Regions from separate parts of the Uliginosibacterium sp. H1 genome, predicted to be linked through region 3. Evidence: predicted binding sites of a transcription regulator. Region 3 holds the regulator's gene; each other region holds the start of a gene.

Region 1 (7,110 bases), on a different contig from region 3:
GCAACCACCGAGGAACAGCGCTGACAGCAGAGCAGGCAGCACGATCCCGGGATTGCTGCAGCCGCGGAGGGGCGGGCGGGAGGCGTGAGGCATGGAGTGTATCGAAGACATTGAACTTCCGGGCGCACGGGAAATCCTTACTTGTGCGCGGCGGTGCAATATAGCCTTATTGACCTGGATCAACGATAGGACATTTTGTCCTACCCTCCCAACCCCAGAGCCACACAGAGCTTTCGCCATGACAGATACAACAAGTCCCGCGACGCCGGTCATCTACCGCCCGGTGCCGCAGAGAGAGACAAGCAGCATCCACGATTCCGAGAAGCGCACCCAGCAGGAGCACGAGCGGGTCGCACCGGGGGACATCGCCGTCGGCGTGGTGATCGGCCGCGCCTCGGAATACTTCGATTTCTTCGTCTTCGGCATTGCCTCGGTGCTGGTGTTCCCGGCGGTTTTCTTCCCGTTCGTGGATCGCCTGCAAGGCACGCTGTATGCATTCCTGCTGTTCGCCTCGGCCTTCGTGGTACGGCCCTTCGGCACGCTGATCGGCATGGAGATCCAGCGCCGCTTCGGCCGCAGCACCAAGCTGACCGCCGCGCTGTTCCTGCTCGGTTGCTCCACCGCCGGCATGGCCCTGCTGCCCGGCTATGAAAGCCTGGGCGTGGCGGCTATCGCACTGCTCGCGCTGTGTCGCATCGGCCAGGGCATCGCCATGGGCGCGTCCTGGGATGGCCTGCCGTCGCTACTGGCGCTGAATTCCCCGCCGCATCGGCGTGGCTGGTACGCCATGCTGGCGCAACTGGGCGCGCCGCTGGGCTTCCTGATCGCCTGCGCCCTGTTCGCTTACTTGTGGGGCAACCTGCAGACCAGCGACTTCCTCGGCTGGGGCTGGCGCTATCCGTTCTACGCCGCCTTCGCCATCAACGTGGTGGCGCTGTTCGCGCGGCTGCGCCTGGTCGTGACGCATGAGTACGAGCGCGATCTCGAGGACTTCGAACTGGAGCCCTGCAACGAGAGCGAGCTGTTCCGCGAGCAGGGCACCAACATCCTGATCGGTGCCTTCGCGGCGCTGGCGAGCTTCGCGCTGTTCCACATCGTCACGGTGTTCCCGCTGTCATGGATCCTGCATTACTCCGACCAGGCCATCGGCGACTTCCTGGGCGTGCAGATCGTGGGCGCCTTGCTGGCCGCTGCCGCCATGCCGGTGTCCGGCCTGGTGGCCGACCGCGTGGGACGGCGCAGCACGCTGGCATTGCTGGCCATCCTGATCGCCGTGTTCAGCCTGCTGGTGCCCTTCCTGCTCGACGGCGGCGTGCTCGGCCAGGATCTGTTCATCCTCGTCGGCTTCGTGCTGCTGGGCCTGTCCTACGGGCAGGCAGCGGGCACGGTGACAGCCAATTTCGCACCGCGCTTCCGCTACACCGGTGCGGCGCTGACCTCCGACCTCGCCTGGCTGATCGGCGCGGCCTTCGCGCCACTGGTCGCGCTGGGCCTGTCGTCGCGCTTCGGGCTGATCGCGGTGACGGTGTACCTGCTGTCCGGCTGCGCCTGCACCCTGCTGGCCCTGCGCGCCAACAAGTGGTTGTCCGAGCGTGATGACGCCACCGCTTGATGTGACGGACAAGAAAACGCCGGCCTGTTGGCCGGCGTTTTTCTTTGTACCGCGGTACTGAAGCCTTCCGTTTACCAGAGGGTCTCGCGTTCCGCCGTGGCGCCGATCTTGTGGATGGTCAGGTCGGCGCCGGCGAATTCTTCCTCCGGGTCCAGGCGCAGTCCGCTGATCAGCTTCAGCGTTCCATAGACGATGCCGGCGCCCACGACTGCGACCGCGATGCCCGCCAGCGTGCCGATGATCTGCGCCATCAGGCTGACGCCACCGAGGCCGCCGAGTGCCTGGCTGCCGAAGATGCCGGCCGCGATGCCGCCCCAGGCACCGCACAGGCCGTGCAGCGGCCATACGCCCAGCACGTCGTCGATCTTCCAGCGGTTCTGCGTCAGCGTGAACAGGATGACGAACAGCGCGCCGGCGATGCTGCCGATGACCAGTGCGCCCAGCGGGTGTACCAGGTCGGAGCCGGCGCAGATGGCGACGAGGCCGGCGAGCGGGCCGTTGTGCACGAAGCCCGGGTCGTTGCGGCCGACCAGCAGGGCCGCCAGGGTGCCGCCCACCATCGCCATCAGCGAATTGACCGCCACCAGGCCACTGATGGCTTGCGCGGTCTGCGCGCTCATCACGTTGAAGCCGAACCAGCCGACGGTGAGGATCCAGGCGCCGAGGGCCAGGAAGGGGATGCTGGAGGGCGGGTGGGCGGCGATCGCGCCGTCATTGCCGTAGCGCCCGCGCCGCGCGCCGAGCAGCAGCACGGCGACGAGGCCGATCCAGCCGCCCACCGCATGCACCACCACGCTGCCGGCGAAGTCGTGGAACCTGGCGCCGTAGCTGGCTTCCAGCCAGGCCTGCAGGCCGAGGTTGCCGTTCCAGGCGATGCCTTCGAAGAAGGGGTAGACGAAGCCGACCAGCAGGAAGGTGGCGGCCAGTTGCGGTGAGAACTTCGCGCGCTCGGCGATGCCGCCGGACACGATGGCCGGGATGGCGGCGGCGAAGGTCAGCAGGAAGAAGAACTTGGTCAGGTCGTAGCCGCTCTTCTGCGCCAGCACTTCGGCGCCGCTGAAGAAATTGACGCCGTAGGCGATGCTGTAGCCGATGAAGAAGTAGGCGATGGTGGACATGGCGAAGTCGCTGAGGATCTTCACCAGCGCGTTCACCTGGTTCTTCTTGCGGACGGTGCCGACCTCCAGGAAGGCAAAGCCGGCGTGCATGGCGAGCACCATGATGGCGCCAAGCAGGATGAAAAGAACGTCGTTAGGGCTGTGTGTCTGCTCCACTTTGGGGCTCCGTGATGATTGACGGCGGTGGATGAAGCAGAAAGCGAGCCAGATTTTTCTGGTTATTATTCAGTCGCTTATGTAGCCGCCGCTCGGCTGGAATGCACTTTCATGGTGCTTGTGCATTGCGATCAATGCCCTGTTTTGGTGATTTTGGCCCTGCCTCTGCCCCGCATACGAGCCGGTTTGCCGCAGCTCATGGGCAGGTCTGGTGCGCGTGGTTTGCACGTGGCCAATGTGGGCCGTGCGCGGCTGACGACAGCCAGCCTGTGGAGCCGGCTGGATCACCCGCACGGGCGGGGAAGGGTCTGGTGGCGCGGAGAACGATTCAGCGGATCAGGCCGCCGCGCGGGCCAGGTAGGCTGGCACCGCGTCCGCCGCCATCGGGCGGGCGAACAGGTAGCCCTGGAATTCGTCGCAACCCAGGCCGATGAGGGTGGCGAGTTCCAGTTCGTTCTCGACGCCTTCGGCCACCACCTTCATGCCGAGGCCGTGGCCGAGCGAGATGACTGCGCGCGGGATCAGCAGGCCCTGCCCGCCGCGGTCGCAGCCGCTGACGAACGAGCGGTCGATCTTCAGCGTATCCAGCGGCAGGCGGCCCAGGTAGGCCAGCGACGAGTAGCCGGTGCCGAAGTCGTCCACCGCCACGCCGACGCCCAGCGCCTTGATGTCGGCCAGCACCCTTGCGGTGTGCGCGACGTCGCCGACCAGCATGCTCTCGGTGATCTCCAGTTCCAGCGCGCGTCCGTCGAGGCCGGTGGTCTCCAGCGTGTCGCGCACCAGGCTGGCGATGTCCTGCTCCTGGAACAGGCGGGCGGAGAGGTTCACCGCGACATGCAGCGGTGCGCTTCCCGGTGTGCTGCCCTTCGTGCGTGGCCAGGCGCGTGCCTGCAGGCAGGCCTCGCGCAGCACGAAGGTGGTCAGCGCCGGCATGAGGCCGATTTCCTCGGCAATCGGAATGAACTTGGCGGGTGACACCGCGCCGCATTCCTCGCTGGTCCAGCGCAGCAGCGCCTCGAAACCGGTGACGCGGCGATCGGCGCCGACCTTGGGCTGGAACACCACGCAGAACTCGTCGCGCTCCAGCGCGCCGCGCAGCGAGGACTCCAGTTGCAGGCGTTCAGTGGCCGCGGTGTTCAGCGAGCCGGTGAAGAAGCTGTACTGGTTCTTGCCGCGCGACTTGGCGAGATACATCGCGGCGTCGGCGTGACGCATGAGGGTGTCGAGGTCGTCGCCATCCGCAGGGTAGCGCGCCGCGCCGATGCTGCATGACACGCGCAACTCCTGCTCCTCCACCACCAGTGGTTCGGCGATGCTCGCCAGCACGCGGTCGAGGATGCGTTCGGTCTCGCCGTCGGTGCCGTGGTCGGTGAGGATCAGCACGAACTCGTCGCCGCCGTAGCGCGCCACCGTGTCGCTGTCGCGCAGGCAGTGCGCCAGCCGTTGCGAGACCTCGACCAGCAGGCCGTCGCCGGCGGCGTGGCCGAGGCTGTCGTTGATCAGCTTGAAGTTGTCGAGATCGATGAAGGCCACGCTGACGCCACCGCCATGGCGCCGGGTGACGCGGATGGCATGCTCCAGGCGCTCGTCCAGCAGGTGGCGGTTGGGCAGGCCGGTCAGCAGGTCATGGTTGGCCTGGTACTCCAGCTGGGCCTGTACGCGGCGGCGCTCGCTGACGTCTTCCACCGTGCCTTCGTAATACAGCACGCTGCCGTCGGGGGCCACCACGGCGTGCGCGTTCTCGGCGATCCAGATGCGCTGGCCGTCGCGACGCATGACCTCGGACTCGAAGGCGACGACGCGGCCATGTTCGCGGATGCGGCGCTTGAATTCGGCGCGCCGCTTCGGGTCGACGTACAGATGGGTGCCGATGTCCTGCAGCGATGCCATCAGCTCGCTGGGCGAGGCGTAGCCGTACAGCCTGGCCAGCGCCGGGTTGGCGGCCAGGTAGTGGCCGTCGACGCTGGTCTGGAAGATGCCGATCGCCGAGTTGTCGAAGATGCTGTGGTAGCGCAGCTCGGTCTCGATCTGCTGCTGCAGCGCGGCGACCTGCAGGGTGATGTCCTGCACGAAGCCCTCCAGCACCATCTGGCCATGTTCGTCGCGCACCTGCGTGCCCCGTTCGACGACCCAGCGCACACCGCCGTCGCGATGGTTGATGCGGTACTCCACGCGGTAGCGGTCGCCGGCCGCCAGCGCGGCCTCGATCTGCTCGCGCACGGTGTTGCGGTCTTCGGGATGGGTGATGGTCTCGTAGCTGATCTCGCGATTGCCGACCAGCGCCTCGCCGCCGTAGCCGGTGAGCACGCGGCAGCCTTCGCTGACGTACTGCATGGTCCAGTGCGCATCGATTGCGCAGCGGAACACCATGCCGTCGAGGTTGCGCTCCAGCGTGCTGAGCATGCGCTGGTGGTCCACGCCCGCGCGCAGCTCGGCAGTCGTGCCGGCCAGGTCATTGCTGCGATGGCGGGTGAAGAGCCTGTGCAGGCTGATCGCGTCTTGCATGGATAGGTTTCTCAGCCCGGCTGTACCGTTTCGTTGCTGGCGAGGCGGCTGTGCTGGTCCAGCATCTCGCCGATCTGGTGGCCGCAGTGGCGGGCCCACGCGTACACCGCGTCGATGGCCGAGGTGGCGGTAGCGAAGTAGCTCTCCGCGCCTATCCTCACTTCGCTGCCGGTCAGTATGTCGCGGCGCACCGTCCCCAGCAGGCTGTCGACCGCCTGGCGTGCCAGTACGGTAACGGATTCCACGGACCCGCCGCCGGCCTGTCCGATCAAGGTCGTGGCGCGGGTCACGAGGAACATCAGGCGCACCCGGGCGACCGGCGAGCAGTGCCGTTGCGCGGCCGCGGCGGCGCCGATGGCGCGGATCTGGCCGAGGCATTCCGCCAGTGCCGGCAGGTGGTTGGTGTAGTTGCGCACCAACGGTGCGGGCAGGCGGTCCTGCGAGGGCAGTTCGATGCGCGCCTCGCCGAGGGCGGCGAGCCAGTCGAGCGCGCGGCCGATCAGCTGGGTGTGCAGGGCGATGCTCTGTTCGATGGACTGGGTGGGCAGCTTCTCGATCAGCTCGTTCCAGCGGTGGCGGAACAGCACCAGTTCGTTGTGGGTGATGCAGGGCCGCGGCATGTCGGCCTCGGCCTTCACGGTGCGGGCAAGGCTGCCGAGTGCGGCATCGATGTCGCGACGGCGCTCGCGCAGGGGCGCCTCGAAACTGGTGTCGCCGCCCAAGCGTGCGCTGCTCATGCCGCGGTGCTGTTGCAGCAGCTTCACCAGTTCCAGCAACTGCTCGCAGTCCTGGCGGGCCATGCCGACGCGGGACTGCACGGCGACGTGCTGCCTGCGCTGCCACCAGAACAGGGCGGCGGCGGCAAGGACGGGAACGGCCAGCAGCAGGAGAAGGGTCAGCACGGGCGCGGGCCTCTCGCAGCGGAGCGATCCAGGGAGTGAGCGGGGTGGTGTGGAGGTTTCATGCGGGCTGGTGTGGAGCGCTGGTTTGCAGGTCGGGTTGCACGTTGGCTCGCGGATCGGATCGGGTCGGGCGTGGGGTGTGGTTGAGGGTGGGTGGCACGAGTGGGCCGCGGGTGGGGCGCGCTCACTCGTAGCGATAGGCCTGCAGGGTGTCGTTGAGCTGGCCGGCCATCTGGTCGAGGTAGCGCGACAGTTCGCGGTTGTCGCGCACCAGCGCCTCGTTGCGCTCGGCGAGGCTGGCTACCTGCTCGATGTCGCGGGCCAGGCTCTGGCTCGCGCTGCTCTGTTCGTGGCTGGCGGTGGCGATCTCGCGGATCGCGCCGAGGTTGCGGCCCACCGTGTCGCGGATGCCGGCAAGCGCGCCCAGCATGTCCTGCATGTCGCCACTGCCCTCCCGCACCTGCAGGCCGGCGTGCTGCAGCGCCTGCATCAGCTCGCTGCCGCCGCTGCGTACCACCTGGATGCGGGCCTGGATGTCGCGGGTGGCGGCGCTCGTGCGCTCGGCCAGTTTGCGTACTTCGTCGGCCACCACCGCGAAGCCGCGGCCGTCCTCGCCAGCGCGCGCGGCCTCGATGGCGGCGTTGAGCGCCAGCAGGTTGGTCTGGGTAGCGATCTCCGCGATGAGGGTGGCGATGTGCTCGATCTCGCCACTGCGCGCGACCAGTTCTTCGCCGCACTGCGCGGTGGCCTGCAGGCTGTCGCCGATGTCGTGCATGCGCCGGGCCAGCGTCTGGCCGCGGTCGTTGCCGTCGCGGGC
Region 2 (7,110 bases), on a different contig from region 3:
ATGGAGCCCGCGGTCGGCGCCGATACGCGGGCCTCCGGCCGCACGCTCATCGGCTGATGGACACTCGTCGGCGGCGTGATCGCGCAGGCGCTCACGCCCAGCAGCACCACGGCACTGCCAAGATTGCGCGCCACACGTTGTGGCAAAGGTTGTCCCATAGGTTGCCCCATCGGTTCAATGCTGCTGCGCATGCCCCTGCTCCTTCTGCCGCCCGTGCTCAGACCTGCGACAGGCGCGCCAGCATCTGGTCGGCCGTCTGCACCACCCGCGAGTTGAACTCGTAGGCGCGCTGGGTCTGGATCAGCGCGACCAGCTCCTCGGCCACGTTCACGTTGGCGGTTTCCACATAGGTCTGGTTGAGCACGCCGGAACCGTTGAGGCCCGGCGTGGATTCGGTAGGCGGGCCACTCGACGCGGTTTCGAGGAACAGGTTCTGCCCGACGCTCTGCAGGCCGCCCGGGTTCACGAAGGTCGCGATCTGGATGCTGCCGATCTGCGAAGGATTCGGATTGCCCGGCTGCGTCACCGACACCACACCGTCGGTGGCGATGGTCACCGTCAGCGCATCGGCCGGTATCGTGATGGTCGGCTGCACCGGATAGCCGCTGGCGGTGACGATCTGGCCCTGGTCATCGCGCTGGAAGGAGCCGTCACGCGTGTAACCCGTCGTACCGTCCGGCAGCAGGATCTGGAAGTAGCCCTTGCCGTTGATCGCGACATCCAGCTCGCCGCCGGTGAGTTGCAGGTTGCCCTGGGTGTGGTTGCGCTCGGTCGACACCGGCTTCACGCCCGTTCCCAGTTGCAGGCCGGAGGGAATGCGCGTCGTCTCGGACGACTGCGCGCCGGGCTGGCGCATGGTCTGGTACAGCAGGTCCTCGAACACCGCGCGAGCGCGCTTGAAGCCGTTGGTGCTGACGTTGGCCAGGTTGTTCGAGATGACATCCAGCTGGGTCTGCTGGGCGTCGAGCCCGGTACGCGCCACCCACAATGCTCTCATCATGATGTACTGCTCCTTGCTGCCTGGTGCTCAGTGGGGGCCGTCATCAGGCCGCGGAAATGATCTGGGTGGCGGCGCGGTCGTTCTCCTGCGCCGTCGTCAGCATCTTGGTGTGCATGTCGAAATTGCGCGCCAACGAAATCATGGTGACCATCTGCTCCACGATGCTGACGTTGCTGCCTTCCAGGTAGCCCTGCGCCATGCTCACCGTCGGATCGGCCGGCGCCACCTGGTTGTCGGGAAGGCGGAACAGACCGTCGTCGCCACGCTGCAGTTGGTCCAGCGGCGGGTTCACCAGCTTGAAGCGGCCCACCTGTTCGGCGGTGTTGCGCAAGCCGGAATCCGGCGTGGCGGTGATGCTGCCGTCGGGGCCGACGACCAGGCTGTTCTCGGGCGGAATCGTGATCGGACCACCGTCGCCGAGCACCACCGAACCGTCACGGGTGCGCAGCTGTCCCGTCGCATCGAGCGTGAAACTGCCGTCGCGCGTGTAGGCCTCCTGGCCATCCGGTGTGCGTACCGCGAACCAGCCCTGGCCCTGGATGGCCATGTCGAGCGGATTGCCGGTGGGCATCATCGGGCCTGCCTTGAAATCGCTGGCCACGCTCGCATCCACCACGAAGGCACGCGAAGGCAGTGCCTGCGTCTGCACCGGCACGGCGCGCAGCTTGTGCAGCTCGGCGCGGAAGCCGGTGGTCGACACGTTCGCCAGGTTGTGGGCGACGGCGGCCTGCTGGCCCATCGTCGCCTTGGCGCCGGTCATCGCGGTATAGATCAGACGGTCCATGATTTGTCTCGGTGAGGCAATGGCATGAAGCTACTTTGCACCAGCCGCGGTCTTCGCCAGTGCGAAAACAGGGCGGGGAAACTTGCTCATATCCAGCGGGCTGAAAACCATGATCCGTCAGGCCTCGGTCACGCCGCTCAGCGCAGGTTCACCAGCGTCTGCATCAACTGGTCCTGGGTGCGGACCGACTGGGCATTCGCCTGGTAGTTGCGTTGCGCGGTGATCATGTTCACCAGCTCGGCCGTGAGATCCACGTTGGACTCCTCCACCGAGCCCGCCGCCAGCAATCCGAGACTGCCACTGCCCGGCGCACCGATCAGCGGTTGCCCGGACGCAGGCGACTCCGCCCAGAAGTTGCCGCCCAGCGAGATCAGGCCATTGGGGCTCGCGAAGTTGGCCAGCACGACCTGGCCGAGGTTGCGTGCCTGACCGTTGCTGTAGCGGCCCTGGATGGTGCCGTCTTCGGACACGGTGATGCCGGACAGGCGGCCGGATGCGTAGCCGTCCTGGATCTGGCGGTTCACACCGAAGGCGCTGCCGTACTGGGTGCTGCCGTTGAAGTTCAGCTCGATGCCGGCTGCGCCCCCGATCGGCGAAGCAGCGCCGGTGGTGACGGCCAGGCCGGTGATGTTCATCGGCATCGCGGTGGTGAGCTGGCCGGCGGTGTTGAAGCTCAGCGTCGGCGAGGCGCCGACCAGGCTGGTAGCACCACCGTCAAGCTGGGAGTGCATGTCCCATTGACCCGCGCCCACCTTGCGGAAGTACATCGTCATGATGTGCGAGTTGCCGAGGCTGTCGTACAGCGTGAGCGAGGTCGAGGAGTTGTAGGTCGTGGCGTCGGCCGGATCGAACGGCAGGGTCGGCGCCGTCATGCGCGAATCCAGGTTCAGGCCCATGCGCACGTCCGAGCTTTCCTGCGGCAGCAGGTCGGCGGTGTCGATGGTGATGTCGGTCGGCGAGGCCGGCAGGATGTTGCCCTGCGCGTCGGCCGGGTAACCGGTCAGGCGGTAGCCCTGCGCATTGACGATGAAACCGTTCTTGTCCAGGTCGAACTGGCCGTTGCGGGTGTAGGCCACCGTACCGCCGTTGTTCATGCGGTAGAAGCCGTTGCCGTTGATGGCCACGTCCAGCGGGTTGTTGGTGGGGGTGATGTTGCCTTGCGAGAACATCTGGGCCACCGCGCCGATGGAGGTACCGATACCGACCTGGACGCCGGCAGCCGCACCGTTCAGTGCTGCCGCATACACATCCGAGAACTGAGTACCGGACTGCTTGAAACCGACGTTGCTGGCGTTCGACACGTTGTTGCTGATGACGTCGAGTGCCTTGGATGCCGCGTTCAGACCGGAAAGACCCTGTTGGAATGCCATGTTGCTCGCTCCTGAATCAGATAATCATGCGGATGTCGGACAGGCCGATACGGCCCAGCTTGCCCACATCCAGTTGCACAGTGTCGCCGTCGGCCACTACGTTGGTCACCGTCGTCATCTGCAAGGTTTTGGCCGTCACCTTCTCGCCTTTCAGCGTGGCATTGACCGAAATCGTGTAAGTGCCATCGACGGCTTGCGAACCATCGAAGGTCTTGCCGTCCCACACCACGGCGTGAGAACCGGCATCCAGGTCCTTCAAGTCCAGGCTGGCCACTTCGAGACCGTTCTTGTCCTTGATGCTGACGACCACGCTGTCGGCCTCACCACTGAGCTGGATACCGCCGATCGCCATCTTCTCGGCCAGCACCATGTCCTTGCCGTCCAGCATCACCTGGCGGCCCACCAGCGCGGCGGCCTGCAGGGTTTCGCTGGACTTCATGTTGCCCATCATCGAGCCCAGCGTGCTGTTGAGGCGCTCGATGCCATCCACGGTGGAGATCTGCGCGAGCTGCGACGTCGTCTGCGCGTTGTCCATCGGGTTCATCGGGTCCTGGTTCTGCAGCTGCGTGGTCAGCAGCTTGAGGAAGCGCGACTGCGTATCCAGGTCTGCCTTCTCGTTGAGCGCCTTGCTGCGGCTCAGCGAGTTGAGGATGTCCTGCGAACTGGTGGCGCTGTTGACGGTACTCATGGTGGTTCTCCGGGGACTGCTCAGCCTTGGCCGATCGTGAGCGTGCGCTGCATCAGCACACGGGCGGTGTTCATCATCTCGACGTTGGTCTGGTAGGAGCGGGAGGCGGAAATCATGTTCACCATCTCCTCCACCACGTCGACGTTGGGCATCTCCACGTAGCCTTCTTCATTGGCTGCCGGGTTGCTCGGGTCGTAGGTCAGGCGCATCGGCGCCGCGCTTTCCACGACCTGCTGCACGCGCACGCCTTGGGATTGCGGGCCGCCCATCTGCACGGTCTCGAACACCACCTGCTTGGCGCGGTACGGCGTGCCGTCTGCGCTGGTGATGCTGTCGGCATTGGCCATGTTGCTGGCCGTGGTGTTCAGGCGTACCGACTGGGCGTTGAGCGCCGAGCCGGCAATCTGGAAGACGCTGAGCATGCTCATGGCGGCGCCCCTTACTGACCTTGCACCGCCTGCTGCATGGTGCGCAGCAGGCCGTTGATGAAGGTGACGCTGGCTTCGTAGTGCAGTGCGTTCTCGGCGAAGGCGGCGCGCTCGGTGTCCAGATGCACGGTGTTGCCGTCGACGGACGACTGTTGTTCGTTGCGGTACAGGGTGTAGGCCGGCAGCATGCCGTCGCCGCGACCTTCCAGATGGCGGCTCTTGGTGGTCGACAGCGCCAGCGGGCCACCCATGCGGCCGGACACCGCACCGCTGAGCGCGGCCTTGAAGTCCATGTCGCGGGCCTTGTAGTGCGGCGTGTCGGCGTTGGCGATATTGGAGGCCAGAACTTCCTGGCGCTGGGCGCGCAGGTTCAGCGAGTTCTGGTGGAAGCGCATGTTGGCGTCGGTCTGGATGTTCATCTCGTGCTCTCCGTCGGTGTGGCTGCGCGGTTCCATGCTGGTCTGCTCCGGTGGCGGCACCCCTGTGCTCGCTCGGCATCCCTATCGCAGCTTCCGTGCCAGCATCCTAAGCACCTGATTTACCGGGCAAGACGGTAAAAAGACGGCAAAACACCGGGCAAACCGGCAGGGCCGACGAGTGGCGGCCGGCAAGCTTTGCCGCCCTGCCGGCAGCGGCGGCAAACCCGCCTGCGCACAGCCTCCGGAATAGCCGCGATTCGCCGGGCGTACTCGCGCTTTTGATCAGGCGCATCACGTGCTTACATCGCTGCCATGAAGCCCGCTGCCCTCCTGAAACACCTGCCCGGCCTCCTGCTCTGCCTGTCCGTCCTGGTTGGCGCCAGCCCGGCCAGCGCCGCCCCGCAGGACCCTGCAGCCATCCGCGTGGCGGTGGAGGGTTTCCTGCGATCGCAGACAGCCGGGCAGCCCGGCAAGCTCAGCATTTCCGTCAGCACGCCGGCGGCCAGTGCCAGCCGCCCGGCCTGCCAGCAGCTGGAACCCTGGCTGCCGCGTGGTCAGCAGCTCCGCGGGGCGCTGAGCGTGGGGGTGCGCTGCGCGGCGGGTGCCAACTGGTCGCTGTTCGTTGCGGCAGAAGTGAAGTTCAACGGGGACTGGGTGGTGCTGAGCCGGCCGGTTTCGGCCGGGCAGAGCCTCACGGAGGAAGACCTCACCTTGAGCAGCGGCGAACTGTCGGCCCAGCCCGAGGATGTGATCCTGGACCCGAGCCACGCCCTGGGTCACCGCATGCGTCAGGCCCTGCCTGCGGGTGCGACGCTACGTGCCGCCAATCTGCGGCGGGAGGCCGCCGTCCAGGCGGGCCAGACCGTCAGGCTGACCACCCGGGGCAATGGCTTCTCGGTCAGTAACGAAGGTCGCGCCATGAACAATGCCGAACGCGGGCAGAACGTCCGTGTACGTCTGGCAAATGGCCGCATCGTGAGTGGTATCGCGCAGGAAACAGGCGTCGTGGAGGTGCCCTGAGCGCCCACCGGCGCGTCCCAGACCCTTGGGCAGGCTTCACGGACCGCCCGTCAAAACCCCTCAAGCCCTTACTCATCAGGCCGTTAAGAGGCATGTGAGCAACTGCTGCATCGCCGGAAAAGAGGTTAAAGTTCCGTGCGTTTGTGCCGTTAAGCTCGCCAAGGCATCCGGACAAACCCGCACACCCGCGAGAAGATCCGGAGCACTTGTTCCTTGAGTAGAAGGGAAACGCCGTGAAAATCGATAACACACTCAAACCGGTCAGCACGTCTGGCAGCGACAACAAGTCGCGTGTCGGCCGTGAAGCGCCCGCCGAAACGACGAGCAGCGAGTCCAAGGTCGAGCTGTCGTCCCGTCTGGCCCAACTCGACTCCGTGCTGAACAACAGCCCGGTGGTCGACAGCGGCAAGGTGGAAGAGATCAAGCAAGCCATCACCGAGGGCCGCTTCAAGGTCAATCCGGAGAAGGTGGCCGATGGCCTGATCGACAGCGTGCGCCAGATGCTGGCTGCGCAACCACGTACCGCGTGACCGTCAACGACCGCGCCATTCTTCGCCAGCGCCTCATAGCCCTGCTCGACGCGGAGCGCGTGCAGGTGGAGGCGTTCGTCACCTTGCTGGAAGAAGAACGCACGGTCCTTGGCCAACGCGAAGTGGAGCCGCTGTTCGGCATTGCCGAACGCAAGACTGCGTTGGCCCGCACCCTGCAGCAGTTCGCCGACAACCGCGCGGCCCTGCTGGCCCAGGCCGGGCAACAATCCAGCCGCGAGGGCATCGAAGCCCTGCTGGCCAATGCCGCCCATCCTTCCTGGCAGGCCTATCTTGCCCAGGTGAAGCTGGCGCGCGACCTGAATGCCGACAACGGCATCCGCATCACCGAACAGCTGTCGAGCAACCACCAGGCGCTCGCCATGCTGATGTCGCTGTCCGACCGCCCCACCACCTACGGCCCCGACGGCCAGACCTCGACCCGCCCCGGCTCACGCCTGTTCGGCAGCGTCTAACGCGCGCCTCCCCCGCGCAATAGCGCCTCGGGGCTTCTGCGGAACGCCTTGCCATAGACCTGCCCCGTCCGTCCGCGCGACATCGTCGGCCGGGATCTGCAGGAATTGCCTGGGGAAACTCCTCTGTAAAGATCCCGGCGGCCACTCTCGCAGCGGCGCACCGGAACTCCGTTCACTGCCCGCCTATCGGTCGCGCGCCTACTGGCGGTTCGATCTGTACGCCTTCCGGCGTCCCCAGGGCGCCGTCGACGCTGCGTGTCGTCATAGGCGTGGACGGGGTGCTGGCCGGCTCTTCCGCCAGCATCGACTCGACGAGGATGGTCACCCGCCGGTTGCGGGCACGGCCGTCCGCCGTGCCGTTGTCGGCGATCGGACGCTGGTCGCCATAACCCGCCGCG
Region 3 (7,110 bases):
GGCCGAAGTAGGGAGCGGAGACAGCTGGGATCAGGCACACTGAACACCACAATTAAGGCGCGCCCGCGGCAAAGCTGCACTCCGACTGGATTACCGGCTGGCGCTGCCGTAAACCCTGTAGCACCCCGCCGCATCGGCCTGGCCGGAAAACGAGTGCCGACAAGGGTTTTGCGAAAGTTCGCAGTCCCAACTAACGTGAAATGCTGCCGCCTTGGTGCGGGGCACAATCACTATAATCCCCGGACCTTCAGCAGCGTCCTGAAGGCATTGAAGGTAAGACCATCGTGGAAGCCGTACTCCCTGCCGACATCGCCGAAACCAGCCTCTCCGGCAACGTCCTGAAGCTGCAGAAATTCCTGCTGCGGCAGGTCGGCCGCGCCATCGCCGACTTCGGCATGATCGAGGAAGGCGACCGCGTGATGGTGTGCTGCTCCGGCGGCAAGGACTCCTATACCTTGCTGACCTTGCTGTCGATCCTGCGCCAGCGCGCACCGATCGACTTCAGCATCGTCGCGATGAACCTCGACCAGAAGCAGCCTGGCTTCCCCGACGAGGTGTTGCCGCGCTACTTCGAGTCGATCGGCGTCGAGTACCGGATCGTCACCGAGGACACCTACTCCATCGTCAAGGGCAAGGTGCCGGAGGGCAAGACCACCTGCGCACTGTGTTCGCGCCTGCGCCGCGGCATCATCTACCGGACGGCGCGGGAAATCGGCGCGACGAAGATTGCGCTCGGCCACCACCGCGAGGACATCATCGAGACGCTGTTCCTCAACATGTTCTTCGGCGGCAAGCTCAAGGCCATGCCGCCGAAGCTGGTCAGCGACGACGGTCAGCACGTGGTGATCCGCCCGCTCGCCTACTGCAACGAACGCGACGTCGCGAAGTTTGCCCGCGCGATGGCGTACCCGATCATCCCGTGCAACCTCTGCGGTACGCAGGAAAACGCGCAGCGCAAGCAGATCAAGGCGATGCTCGCCGACTGGGAAACCCGCTTCCCGGGCCGCGTCGAGTCGATCACCACTGCCCTTCAGAACGTAGTGCCCTCGCATCTTGCGGATGGCAACCTGTACAACTTCAAGAGCCTGTCGCCCCTTGCAGACAGCGCCGGCGGTGACCTGGTTTTCGACCCCCCCGAACTCGATACCGGCAATACCGAACCGGTCGTCGCGCCCATCGTCTGGAACACCCGCGCCGACCCCTGGACCAAGCTGGAGTCACCCGAACAATGATAAGTAGCCCCGTATCCGAGACCTGCGTGGTGGTAGCCGAGGTCACGGGTGACAGCACCCTGGTCAGCAAGCTTGGCGAAACCGAAGCAGCGCGCGCCCGCGAACGTTGCCTGTCGCGCGCCGAGCGTTCCATCGAAGCCCATCAGGGCCAGACGCTGAAGAGCGAGGGCCGCCGGCTGGTTGCCGTCTTCCCGCGCTGTGACGCAGCGGTACTGGCTGCCAGCGACATCCGCGATCGCGTGGCGCAATTGCCACCGGTGTCCGGTGTGTCGCTGTCGGTACGCATCGGCGTCCACTGCGGCCCGAACGAAGGCGAGACCAGCAACCCCAGCAACGAGGCCGTCGAGATCGTCAACAATCTCGCCTCGGTGGCCTCGCCCGGCCAGATCCTGTTGTCCGGTGAAGCCTCGATGCACCTGCCGGAATCGGTGCGCGGCCAGATCGACACGCAGACCCAGCTGTCGGTGTCCTCCAACGGCTACGACCTGCCGATCTTCGAGTTGAAGACCGGCACGGCCGCCTTGCGCGAAGCCACGCTGCGCTCCCTGCCCGCGGCCGCACCGCGTGTCGAGGCGCCCACCAAGCCCGCCGAACCCTCGGCGCCGCGCTCGCGCCTCATGCTGCGCTACCTGAACCACAGTTTCGTGGTCAGCGAACTGCAGCCGGTGCTGCTGGCCGGGCGCGAGGAGGGCAATGATGTCGTCATCGGCGATCGCCGCGCCTCGCGTCACCATGCACGCATCGAATGGCGCTCGGGCCGCTACGTGCTGATCGACAACAGCACCAACGGCACCTACCTGGTGGACGACAGCGGCGTGGAGATCGTGCTGCGCCGTGGTGAATGCGACCTGCCACCTCGCGGCCGCGTGGGCCTGGGTTATTCGCCCAACGAGGTCGACGTCGACAGCATGATGTTCGATATCGGCCAGCGCTGAGACCGGTCACCCCTCCGCAAGGGAAGAAAAAAGGCCACGCAATGCGTGGCCTTTTTGTTGTCCTTCGCGTGCTGTCTGGCGTGAACACCCGCGAAGCACTGTCCCGTGTTTTCAGTGCTCGAAAGGGTCTTCCTGGTCCAGCACACTGCGCTGCCGGGCCACGAACTCCTGCGTGGAGTCGATGCCCCGCAACTGCAGGATGGTGTTGCGCACCGCCGCCTCCAGCAGCACCGCGAGGTTGCGGCCCGCCGCCACCGGCAGCACGGTGCGGCGTACGGGAACGCCGAGCACGTCCTGCATCTCGTCGTCCAGCGGCAGGCGCAGCGGTTCGTCGGCGGCGGAGCGACGTTGCAGGTGAACCACCAGCTTGAGCTTCATCTTCCGGCGACAGGCCGTCTCGCCGAAGATGGTGCGGATGTTCAGGATGCCGAGGCCGCGGACTTCCAGGAAATCCTTCAGCATCTCCGGGCAGCGACCTTCCAGCACGCCGGACGCCACCCGCGAGATCTCCACCACGTCGTCGGCCACCAGACCGTGCCCGCGCGAGATCAGCTCCAGGGCAAGCTCGGATTTGCCGGCACCGGAATCGCCGGTGATCAGCACGCCCACGCCCAGCACGTCCATGAAGACGCCGTGCAGCGAGACACGCTCGGCGAGCCGTCGCGCAAGGTAGCTGCGCATCACGTCGATGACGCGTGCGGACTCCATGGGTGAGGCCAGCAAGGGCACACCGACATCCTCGCAGTTGCGCCGGATGATGTCCGGCACCTCGCAGTCGTCGGCCACGATGATGCCCGGCGGCGCCGCGGCGAGGATGCCGAGCAGGTGGTGCTCCAGCTTGTCGCGCGCCTGACGGCGCGCCCAGACGAACTCCGCCTCGCCCATCACCTGCAGGCGCTGCGGATGGATGAGGTTCAGGTGACCGACGAGGTCAGCCGGCCATACCCGGTTGTCATGGATGGTGAGGTGCGTGTCGAGCCGGCCGGCGACGTGGCGCAGGCGCAACGCAGCACGGTTGGCCTCAAAGAGTTGAGCGACGCTCGTTCGCCGCATGCGGATCCCATTCGACAAAGAGGCTATGCATGGTGTCGGCGCTGTCGGCCGCCAGAAGATCGTCGCGGAAAGCGCGGTCGGAGAACATCTGGGCCAGTTCGGACAGCAGGCGCAGATGGGATTCGTTGGCCTGCTCCGGCACCAGCATCACGAAGATGAGGTTCACCGCGCGGCCATCCGGCGCATCGAACTGGATCGGGCTGGCCAGGCGGAAGAAAGCGCCCAGCGCTTCCTTCAAACCCTTGATGCGGCCGTGCGGAATGGCGATGCCCTGGCCCAGGCCGGTGGAGCCGAGCTTCTCGCGCTGGGTCAGCGAATCGATGATCGCGCTGCGCGACAGGCTGTTCTGGTTCTCGAAGATCAGTCCTGCCCGTTCAAAAACGCGCTTCTTGCTGTCGGCCTCCAGGTCGAGCAGCACGTTTTGCAGTGGCAGGATGTGGGAAATGAGGTTCATCCGGGGGAGGCTCTGACCGCGCTGTCACCAGTGGTGACGAGACGGTCGCTACTCGGCGTAAATGGACTGTCTGGGACTGTCGAAACTGTCGAGCTTTCCTGTCGGGCGTGGTGCAGCGGGATGGGACAGCAGAACCTTGGAGCAGGATAACCGGCCGAGGTGCAGGCAAGCGGGAATTATGCCCGACAACCCGGCCGGCCGGGCGGTCAGGGCTGGGCGGCTTGGTGCTTGATGGCGTCGCGCCCGTGGTCGAAGGACTTTTCCTTGTGCTTGACGACCTGGCGGTCGAGCTTGTCCGTCATGGCGTCGATGGCGGCGTAGAGGTCTTCCTCGGTCGCTTCGACGTGGATGTCCTTGCCGCGGACATGCAGGGTCACTTCGGCCTTCTGCTTGAGCTTCTCGACGGAGAGGATCACGTGGGTGGCGGTCACGTGGTCGAAATGGCGAATCACGCGTTCCAGCTTGCTGGTGACGAACTCACGGATGGCGGGGGTCACCTCAAGATGATGGCCGGTGATGTTGAGATTCATAGGGCACTCCTCTCAGATCGACTTGCGCTGACTGACCGGCGGGATATTGAGCGACTCGCGGTATTTCGCAATCGTCCGTCGCGCCACCACGATACCCTGCTGGCCCAACATCTCGGCAATCGTGGCGTCGGACAGGGGTTTTCTCCCGTCTTCACCTGCAACCATCTGGCGGATCAGCGCACGAATCGCCGTGGCAGAGCAGGCACCGCCCGTGTCGGTGGACACGTGAGAGCCGAAGAAATACTTCAGTTCGAACACGCCGCGCGGGCTGGCCATGTACTTCTGCGTGGTCACGCGCGACACCGTGGATTCGTGCAGCTCCAGTTCGTCGGCAATCTCCCTCAGGGTCAGCGGCCGCATGGCCACTTCGCCGTGGTCGAAGAACTGGTGTTGTCGTTCGACGATAGCCTGCGACACTCTGAGGATCGTGTCAAAGCGTTGTTGTACGTTCTTGATTAACCAGCGGGCTTCCTGTAGCTGGCCCGACAGGGCGCTGGCGGAACCACGGTTCTGCTGAAGGATGTCGGCGTAGACGCGGTGGATCCTCAGTTTCGGCATCGCCTCCGGGTTGAGGCTCGCCCCCCAGCGGCCGCGCGTCTTGCGGACGATGACGTCCGGCACGATGTAGCGCGGCTCCACGTGGGTGAACTGGGCGCCCGGGCGGGGGTTCAGCCGGGAAATCATGTCTTGCGCGGCGCGCAGGCCGTCGTCGTTGCAGCCCAGGCGGCGCTTGAGCTTGACGAAGTCGCGCGCGGCCAGCAGTTCGAGCTGGCCATCGACGATCTGCAGCGCCAGGCTGCGGGCACTGCATTCCGGGCAATTGCGCAGCTGCAGGGTCAGGCACTCCTGCAGGCTGCGTGCGCCGACGCCGACGGGGTCGAAGTGCTGCACATAGCGCAGCGCGATCTGCAGGTCATCGACTTCCACTTCCAGCTCGGGCGGAATCAGTTCGAGCAGTTCTTCCAGCGGGGTGTCGAGAAAGCCATCGTCATCCAGCGCCTCGATGAGGAAACGCACCAGCGCGCGGTCCCGGTCGGACAGGGCCATCAAGGCCACCTGGGCATCGAGGTGGTCACGCAACGACGTGGCGGCAGCCTGGAATTCCTGGAAGTCGGACTCGTCGTCGTCACCGCCATTGCGGCTGCCCGCTTCGGAACGCCACTCCGCGGCTTCGCCGAGATCGTCGTCGGAGGCCGCCTCGTAGGCCGCATCGATGGTCTCAGGCGGATCGACCGACACCGCCGGCTCGAAGTCCGCGTCCTCGCCGTTGCCGCTGGATTCGCGGATCTCCGCGAAGTCGCGCTCCTCGCGCTCCTCGTGGCGCGTGGCTTCGGCCTGCTCGACGCTGGCCACCGCTTCGGCGCCGCCCTCCTCACCGTCCTCGCGCTCCAGCATGGGGTTCTCCAGCAGGATGCGCTCGATTTCGGTGTTGAGCTCAAGCGTCGACAGCTGCAGCAAGCGGATGGACTGCTGCAGCTGCGGGGTCAGCGCGAGGTGCTGGGATATCTTGAGCTGGAGCGAGGGCTTCATGAATGAGACGGAAAACTTCTACAGGCGGAAATGTTCGCCCAGATACACCTGACGCACCTGTGCGTTTTGCACGATTTCGTCAGGACGGCCGCCAGCGAGCACCTCGCCGGAGTTGATGATGCAGGCGTGATCGCAGATACCCAGCGTCTCACGCACGTTGTGGTCGGTGATCAGCACCCCGATGCCGCGCGACTTCAGGTAGGCGATGATCTTCTGGATGTCGATCACCGCGATCGGGTCCACGCCGGCGAAGGGTTCGTCGAGCAGGATAAGCCGCGGGCTGGTCGCCAGCGCACGCGCGATCTCCACGCGGCGACGCTCGCCACCGGACAGCGACTGGGCGGTCGCGTCGCGCAGATGGCCGATGTTCAGCTCGTTGAGCAGCTCGTCCAGCCGGGCCCGCACTTCAGCCTTGCCCAGCTTCTGCAGCTCCAGCACGGCCATGATGTTCTCGGCGACCGTCAGCTTGCGGAAAACCGAGTTCTCCTGCGGCAGGTAGGACAGGCCCATCTGCGCGCGGCGATGAATCGGCGTGTGGGTCAGATCGGTGCCGTCCAGGTGGATCGCACCGCCGTCCGCGCGCACCAGCCCGACGATCATGTAGAAGCAGGTCGTCTTGCCCGCGCCATTGGGGCCGAGCAGGCCGACGACCTCGCCGCTGCCGACCTCGAAGGAAACGTCACGGACCACCGTGCGTTTCTTGTAGCGCTTGGAGAGCTGGGTAACCCTAAGCAGACTCATCGTTGAACGGCTCTTTCAGTACTTTGCGGATCAGTTCGCTGGTGAAGCCCCGCGACTGGAGGAAGCGCGCCTGACGGGCCCACTCGCGGGCGTCCTGCGGCTTGTCGCCGAATTTCTTCTGCCACACCGCGCGCAGGCGGGCCAGTTCGTCGCCACCGCCTTCATCGGCCAGGGTGGTGAGTGCATCGTCGATCAGCGCTTCGGCCACGCCGCGCCGTGCGAGTTCATTGCGCAGGCGCCCCACGCCATGTCGCTCGGCGCGACTGCGCACGAAGCTCTCGGCGTAGCGCGCATCGGACTGCAGTCCGGTCTCGGCGAGACGGTCGAGCAATGCCGACAGCATTTCAGGCTCCGCCTCGCCGCGCAGCTTGGCCGCCAGCTCGGCGCGCGAATGCTCGCGCCGGGCCAGCAGGCGCAAGGCCCGGTTGCGCAGGGCCGTCGCCGGAGAACTGCTCATCGCGAGGCATCCGCCAACGATCCGTCGATCAGGCCTGCTCGGCGGCAGGCAGCGCAACGACGCCCACCGCTTCGCGGATCTTGTTCTCGATCTCGCGGGAGATCTGCGGATTGGCGCGCAGGAACTCACGCGCGTTGTCCTTGCCCTGGCCGATCTTCTCGCCGTTGTAGGCATACCA

What was found. The regulator sigma-54, encoded in region 3, starts transcription at its own class of promoters, with help from an activator protein. The targets are predictions, from matches to a motif close to TGGCACGCTTNCTGCTNA.
Region 1: a site for sigma-54 is predicted at 2,920-2,937, ahead of VVD47_RS09140 (ammonium transporter). Genes of this name have one in related genera too.
Region 2: a site for sigma-54 is predicted at 4,773-4,790, ahead of flgB (flagellar basal body rod protein FlgB). Genes of this name have one in related genera too.

Annotation. Positions count from the first base shown of each region.
Region 1 is NZ_JAYXHR010000001.1:2,014,340-2,021,449, reverse strand. It holds gene cyoA (ubiquinol oxidase subunit II) at 1-42, opposite strand, end outside; gene VVD47_RS09145 (MFS transporter) at 239-1,612, shown strand; gene VVD47_RS09140 (ammonium transporter) at 1,684-2,886, opposite strand; gene VVD47_RS09135 (putative bifunctional diguanylate cyclase/phosphodiesterase) at 3,223-5,391, opposite strand; gene VVD47_RS09130 (nitrate- and nitrite sensing domain-containing protein) at 5,403-6,293, opposite strand; gene VVD47_RS09125 (methyl-accepting chemotaxis protein) at 6,478-7,110, opposite strand, start outside.
Region 2 is NZ_JAYXHR010000001.1:1,132,446-1,139,555, forward strand. It holds gene VVD47_RS05195 (flagellar basal body L-ring protein FlgH) at 1-158, opposite strand, end outside; gene flgG (flagellar basal-body rod protein FlgG) at 218-1,000, opposite strand; gene flgF (flagellar basal-body rod protein FlgF) at 1,044-1,784, opposite strand; gene flgE (flagellar hook protein FlgE) at 1,922-3,154, opposite strand; gene VVD47_RS05215 (flagellar hook assembly protein FlgD) at 3,171-3,842, opposite strand; gene flgC (flagellar basal body rod protein FlgC) at 3,863-4,270, opposite strand; gene flgB (flagellar basal body rod protein FlgB) at 4,282-4,689, opposite strand; gene flgA (flagellar basal body P-ring formation chaperone FlgA) at 5,002-5,709, shown strand; gene flgM (flagellar biosynthesis anti-sigma factor FlgM) at 5,943-6,239, shown strand; gene VVD47_RS05240 (flagella synthesis protein FlgN) at 6,236-6,712, shown strand; gene motD (flagellar motor protein MotD) at 6,885-7,110, opposite strand, start outside.
Region 3 is NZ_JAYXHR010000002.1:1,331,672-1,338,781, reverse strand. It holds gene polA (DNA polymerase I) at 1-43, shown strand, start outside; gene ttcA (tRNA 2-thiocytidine(32) synthetase TtcA) at 285-1,232, shown strand; gene VVD47_RS15680 (FHA domain-containing protein) at 1,229-2,167, shown strand; gene hprK (HPr(Ser) kinase/phosphatase) at 2,279-3,220, opposite strand; gene ptsN (PTS IIA-like nitrogen regulatory protein PtsN) at 3,189-3,674, opposite strand; gene hpf (ribosome hibernation-promoting factor, HPF/YfiA family) at 3,881-4,204, opposite strand; gene VVD47_RS15660 (RNA polymerase factor sigma-54) at 4,217-5,734, opposite strand; gene lptB (LPS export ABC transporter ATP-binding protein) at 5,753-6,475, opposite strand; gene recX (recombination regulator RecX) at 6,462-6,932, opposite strand; gene recA (recombinase RecA) at 6,961-7,110, opposite strand, start outside.